3 regions of the Enterococcus sp. DIV0756 genome follow, and region 1 is predicted to be linked to each of the others. Evidence: riboswitches for the same ligand, from Rfam matches in the RefSeq annotation. Region 1 holds a riboswitch; each other region holds the start of a gene.
What was found. A riboswitch is a leader RNA that binds a small molecule or an ion and turns the genes downstream of it on or off. The one in region 1 is predicted to bind magnesium.
Positions count from the first base shown of each region.

Region 2: linked by a shared signal. The riboswitch ahead of mgtA (magnesium-translocating P-type ATPase) and the one ahead of IGI44_RS17400 (LCP family protein) in region 1 are both predicted to bind magnesium.
Region 3: linked by a shared signal. The riboswitch ahead of IGI44_RS02425 (GNAT family N-acetyltransferase) and the one ahead of IGI44_RS17400 (LCP family protein) in region 1 are both predicted to bind magnesium.

Region 1 is NZ_JBIOLF010000002.1:206,845-210,131, reverse strand. It holds gene IGI44_RS17405 (LysR family transcriptional regulator) at 1-333, shown strand, start outside; gene IGI44_RS17400 (LCP family protein) at 451-1,575, opposite strand; M-box (ykoK) riboswitch at 1,658-1,825, opposite strand; gene IGI44_RS17395 (Nramp family divalent metal transporter) at 2,237-3,287, shown strand, end outside.
Region 2 is NZ_JBIOLF010000001.1:1,821,717-1,825,003, reverse strand. It holds gene IGI44_RS08860 (PLP-dependent aminotransferase family protein) at 1-829, shown strand, start outside; gene IGI44_RS08855 (nitroreductase family protein) at 830-1,573, shown strand; M-box (ykoK) riboswitch at 1,598-1,762, shown strand; gene mgtA (magnesium-translocating P-type ATPase) at 1,935-3,287, shown strand, end outside.
Region 3 is NZ_JBIOLF010000001.1:493,528-496,814, forward strand. It holds gene IGI44_RS02420 (helix-turn-helix domain-containing protein) at 1-771, opposite strand, end outside; M-box (ykoK) riboswitch at 1,206-1,375, shown strand; gene IGI44_RS02425 (GNAT family N-acetyltransferase) at 1,821-2,252, shown strand; gene mgtA (magnesium-translocating P-type ATPase) at 2,452-3,287, shown strand, end outside.

The DNA.
Region 1 (3,287 bases):
ATCATTTTGACCGATCATGTGGGGCATCAACAGTTAACTCAAAGGACAGCTGAATATTTTAATATTGATCCTGAATACCTTTATTGCCATGATAGTTTAGGGATTCATAAATGGTTGAATGAGAAAAAGGCAATTTTTGTGATTCATGCAATAGAAAAGGAACTTCTGGCAAATGAATCGATTGGCTTTCTTACGTTGCCTAGTGCGTTAAGCTTGGATTATTATTTATACAAAAATAAGAACAGCCAACAGGTTTTTGATATTGAGGAAGTAGAAAATGATTTAAAGCGAACATTCAAAGAAATTGAACTCAAAGGAAATGGTATCCGTTAAGAAAAATCTATTTAAGTAGATCAAAAATCAGCGTAAGCAAGTGCAATTAACACTTACTTACGCTGATTTTTTTGTTCAAAATAGAACGTTCATTTCGTTTGGTAAATCATTTTCTGCTTAAGGAACAAACCCGTTTTTGGTTTTTACGGTAGGCAGCGTTCCAGTTTCCGTATTACCTGGTGTTCCAATATAGACATTGCCGTTCAGAGAAGTAGATTCTTTTTCCTCTGCTGCTTCATCTTGGACAGAATAGTCGCTTTGATAGAGATATTGACCATTTGTGTGAAAGACAAATGATTTTTTATCACGATCGTCTTTTTTGTCGATTCCGAGACTTACCCGCAATTCATGACTGACATATTGAATGCTATCCGGATAGAGCTCAACCATGCTGCGACCTTGATTGCTAAAGGTTCGCCAATCAAAGGTGAGTCTTTGTTTCTCATAATTGTTATAAATCAATCCACTTTCTATTAGTTTAAGCAATTGATCGGTCGTGATATCGGTTTGAATATTATTATCAAAGGAGTCGATGATACCTGTCAAATTTTTGACAACATCCTTTGATTTCAATTTTTTTCCAACGGATTGGATAATCTCTTGTTGGCGAAAGCCCCTCATTATATCGTTGTCGCTATGACGTTCGCGAGCATAGGAGAGGGCCTTTGTGCCATCAACATGCTGTCTCCCTTCATCGAAATGGATGGCACCTGGGCCGTCTTTTGTAACACCGTCAAAGGAGTGCTGGACGTTGATATCGATTCCACCGATTGCATCAATGAACTGAATAAAAGATAAAAAATTAAATACACAATAATGATCGATTGGAATCTTCAGCAATTTTTCTACCGTATTCACAGAAGCGGTTGGTCCGTCAAAAGTGTAGGCCGCTTCAATCCGTTGATTGCCACGATAGTTCTTAGCCGCGATCGGGACGAAACTATCTCGCGGGAGACTGCAAAAGGTGATTTTTTTGGTTTTGTTGTTGACGGTAATAACCATCATCGCGTCGGTTCTCGTTGTTCCTAATTTCCTTTCGATGGTGTTGTCTAAACCCATAACCAGAAAAGATTCCGCATCCTGTTTCTTTGCCGCATGATACTCGTTTTTAATCGGATGATAGCCGTTGTCTAGGGTTTTCCTTAAATGTTGGTTGACTAATAGAAAATAGGCAGAGACTGAAATGGTACACATCAGTATTAATGTGAGACCAAGTAAAATAATTTTTTGCGCTCGTTTCATGGTAAAACTTCCTCTCATTAGAACTATTTTTTTATCAACAAAAAGGATTGTCCTCTTATACACAATAAGAAGGCAATCCTTTTATGTCCTCTCATCGTCTGAGTTTTAGCACTATACAACGTAAAGAAAACTCTTAGCTATCTTTAGAAAAGCCTTAATTCGACAATTCCTGTTTTACACATTGGCATCTTTCGATGTTTCTGCGCAATAGCTTATGTTTGCATAGAAGCCTCACCTAACAAGGTTATATTCGCTTTCGGTTGAATATATAATAACGATTTATTAAAAATAAAAATAGTCGGATGTTTTTTCTTAATAATATATTTAAAAAAGAATTGATTGGATTAGCATTGCTATATAAAGGAAAAGGCTTTACGGAAATATCGGAAAGGGGATATTTCGATTTATAAAAAAACGATTTAGCTATCTTTTGATCGTTTTAAAATAACTTTATAAACAATTCATGAGTAGAGTAGAGAGAAGACCTGACGAAGTGTATTGACGATGAAATCATCTGCATCACATAACATTTTGTATGGCTAACGGGATTGTCCTTGGAGTAAGTGTCATCAATTTGGCTATTGCCTAACGAAAGATCTTGCGATATTTTAGGTGTGCCTAAAAATTTTTGAAAGCAAATTTAATGAAAGAGGGTATTTAATTGAATGACTCACAAAATAATAAAGATTTTTCACACAAGAAACATCATTTAATAGAATACGCGAATGGTCCATCGCTGGAGGAAATCAATGGAACAATAGAAGTTCCAAAAGATGTAGGTTTTTTGAAAACATTATTCGCCTATTCAGGACCAGGTGCTTTAGTCGCGGTAGGATACATGGACCCTGGAAACTGGTCGACTTCTATTACCGGAGGGCAAAACTTTCAATACCTCTTAATGTCGATTATTCTTATTTCTAGTTTAATTGCGATGCTGCTGCAATATATGTCAGCGAAATTAGGTATTGTTTCCCAAATGGATCTAGCGCAGGCAATTCGAGCTAGAACCAGTAAATCATTGGGGATCGTACTTTGGCTATTGACTGAACTAGCGATTATGGCAACGGATATCGCTGAGGTAATTGGGGGAGCTATTGCCTTATACTTGCTATTCCACATTCCGTTGTTTCTTGCTGTATTTATTACAGTGTTTGATGTTTTACTATTGCTATTATTGACGAAAATCGGTTTTAGAAAAATCGAAGCGATTGTTGTAGCGTTGATCGTCGTGATTTTTGTCATTTTTGCTTATCAAGTTGCTTTGTCGCGACCGGAATGGCACGCTGTTTTTAAAGGATTAATACCGCGATCGGAAGCATTCTCTACAACACATATGGTCGCAGGTCAAACACCTTTGACTGGTGCATTAGGAATTATTGGAGCGACAGTTATGCCGCACAATCTTTATCTACATTCTTCGATTGTTCAAAGTCGAAAAATCAATCATGAAGATCAAGAGGATATTGCACGTACATTACGTTTCTCTAAATGGGACTCAAATATTCAATTAACGATGGCTTTCTTTGTGAATTCTTTGTTGCTGATTATGGGAGTGGCAGTTTTCAGAACCGGAAGTGTCGCCGATCCATCCTTTTTCGGGTTGTTTAAAGCACTGTCTGATCCGTCTGTAATGAATAATTCAATCTTGGCTCATGTGGCTAGTTCAGGGATTTTATCGATTCTTTTTGCTGTAGCACTCTTAGCTTCAGGGC
Region 2 (3,287 bases), on a different contig from region 1:
AAGTGGTGATAGTGTTGCAATTGAAGATCCTTCATTTTTGTATTCATTACCAATTTTTGCCAGTGCTGGAGTACGGTTGTACGGTGTTGAAATGGACAAAGAGGGAATGAGAATTGATAAATTAGAGCAATTGATTTTGACAAAAAAAATTAAGTTAATCATTCTGAATCCAACTTTTCAAAATCCTACTGGAACGACGATGTCAGAAAGACGCAGAAATGAATTAATCGAACTCAGTCTCAAATACCAGCTGCCGATCGTAGAAGATGAAGTGTTTAGCGAAATGAATTTCAAAAAAATTCCACCATCTTTAAAAGAACTTGCACCACACCAGGTGATTCACCTAGGTTCCCTTTCAAAAATATTTGGTTCTTCGATCAAGATTGGATGGATTGTCGCAGATCAGAAGCTAATTCAACGCTTATCTGATGCTAAACAAATGATGGATTTCTCAATCAGCATTTTTCCTCAAGTAATCGCACATACGGCATTAACAGATCCATTATTTGAACAAAATCAGGCAGAATTAGTTGTTGCTTTAAAGCAGAAAGCCCAGGCTTTTATTGATCAGTCAAAAATTATCGCGGGTGATTGGAGTATTTCAAAGATTGAAGGCGGCATATATGTATATCTGACATGGCGACACCAACATTTAACGCGAAAAGATTGGGAGATTTTTTTACAGGAAAAATTATTGATCGCGCCCTCATTTCTTTTTAGTAATGATACAATGTCAATGAGAGTAAATTATACTCGCATGTCTAAAAAGACGAGACAAGAGTTTTTTATCAAATTGCAAGCAATCTCAAAGGAATTAAGGAGGAGTTAGATGGAAGCGCTAGAAGTAATGAATCAACATCGGACGTATCGGAACTTTGATGAAACGTATCAATTATCAGAAGAGGAGCTGCAAAAAATTTTACAAGCTAGCCGGCAAGCTCCAAGCTGGATGAACGGCCAAATGTACAGCATTATTGTTGTTAAGGATCGGGGGATTCGTGAACAACTAGTAGCAATGAATCCTGGAAACCCTCATGTACTGAATAGTTCCGTTTTTCTAGTATTTGTAGCAGATTTGAAACGAACACAAAAAGTTGCTGAACACTATGGGGTTGAGTATCGAATCAATGAAGGATTTGACCCAGTAATCACGGCTGTCACCGATGCAGCTTTAGCATTAGAAAATGCCGTGATCGCGACTGAGGCATTAGGTTTAGGCTCTGTAGTTGTTGGGACAATTCGCAAAGATATTGCTGAGGTCAGCGAATTATTAAAGCTGCCTGATTATGTATTGCCAGTTGCTGGTTTGAGTATTGGAAAGCCGAATGTGGAAATGCAGGTAAAACCTAGATTACCAGAACAAGCCGTCATCCATTATGATACCTATAAAGATTACGATTATTCTTTAATTGAAACGTATGATGAGACCATGGAGAAATTTGCTGAAGCTCGGGAAACAAAGCTATGGAGTAAAAAGTTTGCCGACTATTTTAGTAACACTCCGAATAAAAAGGTGGATGAGTTTCTGAAAATTAACAAATTTTTCGGTGTTAAGTTTGACACTGATAGGTAAGTACCTTATAGTAAGGATGAAAATTAAATTAATTGTTAGGTGAGGCTCCTATATGGACACAGGCTACTGCCCAAAAATGTCGAGAGACGCCAATGGGTATAACAGGGATCATCGTGAAGGTGATTCATAATGTAGCTGACAAATCTGTCTACGCCCTATAGTGCTAAAGCTCGACGATGAACATGAATGAAACTTTTGCGCGTGCTCATTTTCGAGTGCGCGCTTTATTTGTGTGTCCAAGTCAGTGTCTATTAGTTAAATGGAAAGGATGTGAGGGAGATGGATCATGACGATAGTCGACCGAAAAGTAACTACTCGAGGGCGACTGAGGTTGGCCTGAATTTTAGGAGGAACCATTATGATGAACAAAAAAAACCTTCTTGCTCGCAAAGTCAACAAGGATCAAGAATTGAAAAAATTAGCGATTCTGTCTGATCGCGATCTTTTTCTTAATCTGCGAACTTCTTTACAAGGATTATCTGAAGAGGATGCGCAAAGCCGTTTGGAAGAGTACGGTCCAAACGAAGTTTCGGCGCAAAAACCAACGCCAGGATTTTTATTATTTTTACAAGCATTTAACGATCCTTTCGTTTATGTCTTGGCCGCATTAGCAATTGTTTCCTTATTAACAAACGATATAGAAGCAGCTGTGGTTATGTCGATTATGATTTTGGCAAGTGTTTTAATAACTTTTATTCAAGAATATCGTTCGCAAAAGGCGAGCATTGAATTAAAAGAAATGATTGAGAATACTGCTGCCATCACACGTAATGGAGAGACAAAAGAAATTCCGATGGATGAAGTAGTACCAGGTGACATTTTAACGTTAGCAACCGGCGATATGATTCCGGCGGATGCCGTTTTGATTTGGACAAAAGATCTTTTTGTCAACCAATCATCGCTAACAGGAGAATCGATGCCTGTTGAAAAATATCTCGCAAAAGACAAAGATTTAACAGAGGAAACAACGGCTTTGGATTTAACCAATTTGGTATTTATGGGAACCGATGTTTTAAGCGGTCAAGGAAAAGCAATTATTTTAAAAACCGGTCAACAAACATTTTTCGGTGATATTGCCAAAAATGCGACGTCAAAACGTGGAAAAACTTCTTTTGACATAGGCTTAACTAAAGTAAGCAAAATGTTACTGAGGATGGTAATGATTTTATTTCCGTTAGTGTTCTTGATCAACGGACTAACGAAAGGGGATTGGAGTAGCGCCTTTTTCTTTGCAATTGCTGTAGCTGTTGGACTTACACCAGAAATGTTGCCGATGATTGTGAGCTCTAACTTAGCTAAAGGAGCCTTAACGTTATCGAAACACAAAGTCATTGTGAAAGAATTAGCCTCAATCCAAAATTTAGGCAGCATGGATGTTTTATGTACAGATAAAACTGGGACGATTACGGAGGATCGGGTAGTTTTAGTTCAACATCTCGACCCATTAGGAAATGAAAATGAACAAGTGCTAGATCTAGCATTTATGAATTCTACGTATCAAACGGGTTGGAAAAATTTGATGGATATTGCCGTTATTAATTATTTTGAAGAACAAGATCGTCACCTGCCTTATCAAATAGTTCAAAAAATTGATGAAATACCTTTTGATTTTTCTCGCCGGCGCTTGACAGTGGTGATGAAAACAGATGATCATCAATTGATGATCACTAAGGGTGCGGTTGAAGAAATGGCAGCAATTTGTAAGTATGTTGAG
Region 3 (3,287 bases), on a different contig from region 1:
ATTCAAAAATTCGATATTTCGTCGTATTTGGATACGCGAATCCAAGAGGCCGGAAAAATAGTGTTCTAACAGCGGCTTTGTCTGAGAGAACAACAGGTCTTCAAAGGGGGCCTCGCCCAAGTAATTTTTTTGCTCATTTCGCAACCGATTGACACAAAGCATCAAACGGGCTAATTTTGGATGAAGGTGCGAAGGCAGTAATGAATGTATCTCATTCAACAAGGCCTCTTCCTTTTCAAAAGAAAGTGGGCTGAAGTTGATATCTTCTCCCAATGAGGCTGCCCATAATGTTTTGATGTAGACTAAGCGAATAACCGCTTCACGGCCTGTCAGTTCCATTTTAGAAAAATTGATCCGAATATTGCACTTCGCGAGATGATCCATTAGGGGATGTAAGCGCCGTAAAATCGTTGATTCACTCACAAAAATTTCTTTACTAAAATCCTTCAAATTTTTCTCGGGATAGAACAAAGAGGTCAATAAAAAACGATAAGGAATGGAATTTTTTACCTGCTCAATTAAGAAGGTATTGGACCTGCTTGAGTCGCTCTCCCAATAGACTTTTGAAGGTTCAATCAATAGCGGTGCTTCATTTAATTTTCTTAATGAGTCATCTAGCTCTTGAAGCATCTGAAGAAATGGCGGATAGCTGGAGTTGAATTTTTGACTAAGTGTATGTACGGAGTATTCACCCGCAGGATAATCCTCCATTTGTTTAAAAAAATGCACTTTTTTTCGTTGCTGATTCGTCATAAAAAGATCTCTGTACATAAAAGCCACTCCTTTCTATTGAATTTCTTAAAAGTTGAAGATAGCAGTAAAAAATTATCATGGGTGTTTAAATATAAGTTAAATTAATTTTAGCATGGATGAAACTTCGTCTTTATTTTAGAAAGATTCGAATGATTTGAATATTCGGAAAATCTGACTGTTAAGATACAATGAACTGCTTTTCTTTAAAAATAATCTTTTTTTCTTGGGAACGGAGGGCGTTTTATCTTTAATGTTCGTTTTTTTCAAAAAAATGAAATGTTGTAAAATTTTTGGAATCACTAATTATTCTAGAATGAATGGAAATAATTAGTTCCCTGTAATTATTAGATAAAATACGGGTTTTATAAAAAACTAAAGTTATTTTTAACAACTTTTTATAGAACCTATTGACAATGTTCGTTTATTTTGTTAGATTTTGAAAAGAAAAATAGAATATGATTTGTTAGGTGAGGCTCCTATGCAAACATAGGCTACTGCCCAAAAATGTCGAGAGACGCCAATGGGTAGAACAGGAATTGTCGAATACAAGGCTTTTCTTAAGGTAGCTAAGATGTTTGTCTTTACGTTGTATAGTGCCAAAACTCAACGACTAGATCGACAAGAGTATTTGTCTTTTATTTAAGATGGATTTTTTACGGCCTTTCGCTGAGTTTTTTAAAGCGAAAGGCCTTTTTTTGCGAGTCCAACTTTTTGCAGTTGCCAGTTTTACTTTCTACTTTAGTAGATTAGTAAAATGGTATGCGTACGAAAATCTGTTGAATTTTTACGTTAGAAAAAATCCATACTGTGATTATGAGCTAGCTTTATAAGCATAAGTAGTTGTTTAGCACGATTAATTCCTAAATAGGAGCTAGCTGCCAACAGTTTCTGCTAAAAAAGTTCAGTCGTAGTTTTGATCTTATACGTGAGAAATGAATTCCTCAACAGTTGCTAATCATCAACAACCATCTATTTTATTTTTCAATCAAAAACAAAGGAGGAATCATCATGGTAAAACAGTGTTTATGTTAGTGAGATGGAACAGTCTATTTTATCGGGAAGCATTGATGCTTCGGAATCGAGTGTTGAAGGAAAGCGCGGGAAAACCGTATTTATTTGAAGCACCGATTGAAGAAAAGCAGGATATTCATTTGGTCGTGCGATATGGAGAGGAAGTAGTAGGAACGTTGTTGCTGCATCCTGTAACATCCTCATTCGTTCAGATTAAACAAGTTGCAATTGACCCGCTAGCGCAGGGCAAACACTTGGGGAAAAAAATGATGATCTATGCGGAGGAAATCGCTCATCGATGCGGCTTTTCGACTATTTTTTTGACAGGCAGGAAACAAGCTTGGGGCTTTTATGACAAGCTGGCTTATCAAGAATTGCCTTACGAATATCAAGAAGACCAATTGATTTTGAAAGTGTTTAAGAAAGACATTCGACAACCCTTGAGTCGAATAAATACAAAGGAGATGAAAACAAATGGACGACAGTAGTTCGCGAAGATCGGGTTTATGGATAAATGAAGAATGGAGCATCGGCAAATTATTCTTGTCTATTTGTTTTTAGCTCCTTCTTCTCTCCGTGAGCCCACATTAGGAGGCAATAAAAATGAAAACATTCGGAAACATTCTTATCTATCTGATGATTGGGATAGGATTATGGCGAATTTTTTTTGGAGAGAAGGTAAGAACAGTGGAAAAAGTAACTAAGAATACTCAAAAAGTAAATTATGATCTGTTTGCTAGAAAAACAGCAGAACATGTTTTTGAAACATTTCATACATCAAAAAAAGGCTTATCGGAAGAACAAGCCGATATTGCCAGAGAACAATATGGAGACAATACAATCTCATATGGCAAAAAGACGCCATTCATTTTGGAAGTGCTAAAAGCATACATTACACCATTTACATTGGTACTGATCGGCTTAGGGTTAACGTCATTTACAACGGATGTAGTAATCGCTGCTCCAGCAGACCGGGATTATTTTGGCAGTGCAATTATTTTTACGATGGTCATGATTAGCGGAACGATGACATTGATCCAATCGGTTCGTTCAAATCAAGCCGCTGAAAAATTAAAATCTTTAGTGAAAGTCACAGCGACGGTGCGACGAAAAAATCAATTCCTTGAGCTTCCGATTGAGGAAATCGTCTGTGGTGATGTGGTAAAACTTTCTGCTGGGGATATGATTCCAGCGGATGTCCGTTTAACGGTCACAAAGGATTTATTTGTTTCTCAATCGGCTTTGACTGGAGAAAGCTATCCGGTTGAAAAAAAAGCAGAGAGCAATGTTGTCACACAAGATTCTGAGACTAGCTATGAAAACATGGTCTTCATGGGAAGCAATGTCATTAGCGGAAGCGCGGAAGGGGTCGTGATCGCAACTGGAAATCGCACGCTTTTTGGCGATGTAGCAAAATCCTTGAGTACCAAGCCCGATTTGACGAATTTTGAAGTGGGAATCAAGAAGACTTCGTATATCTTCATCAAATTTATGGCGCTAATGGCACCTACAGTCATTGTAAT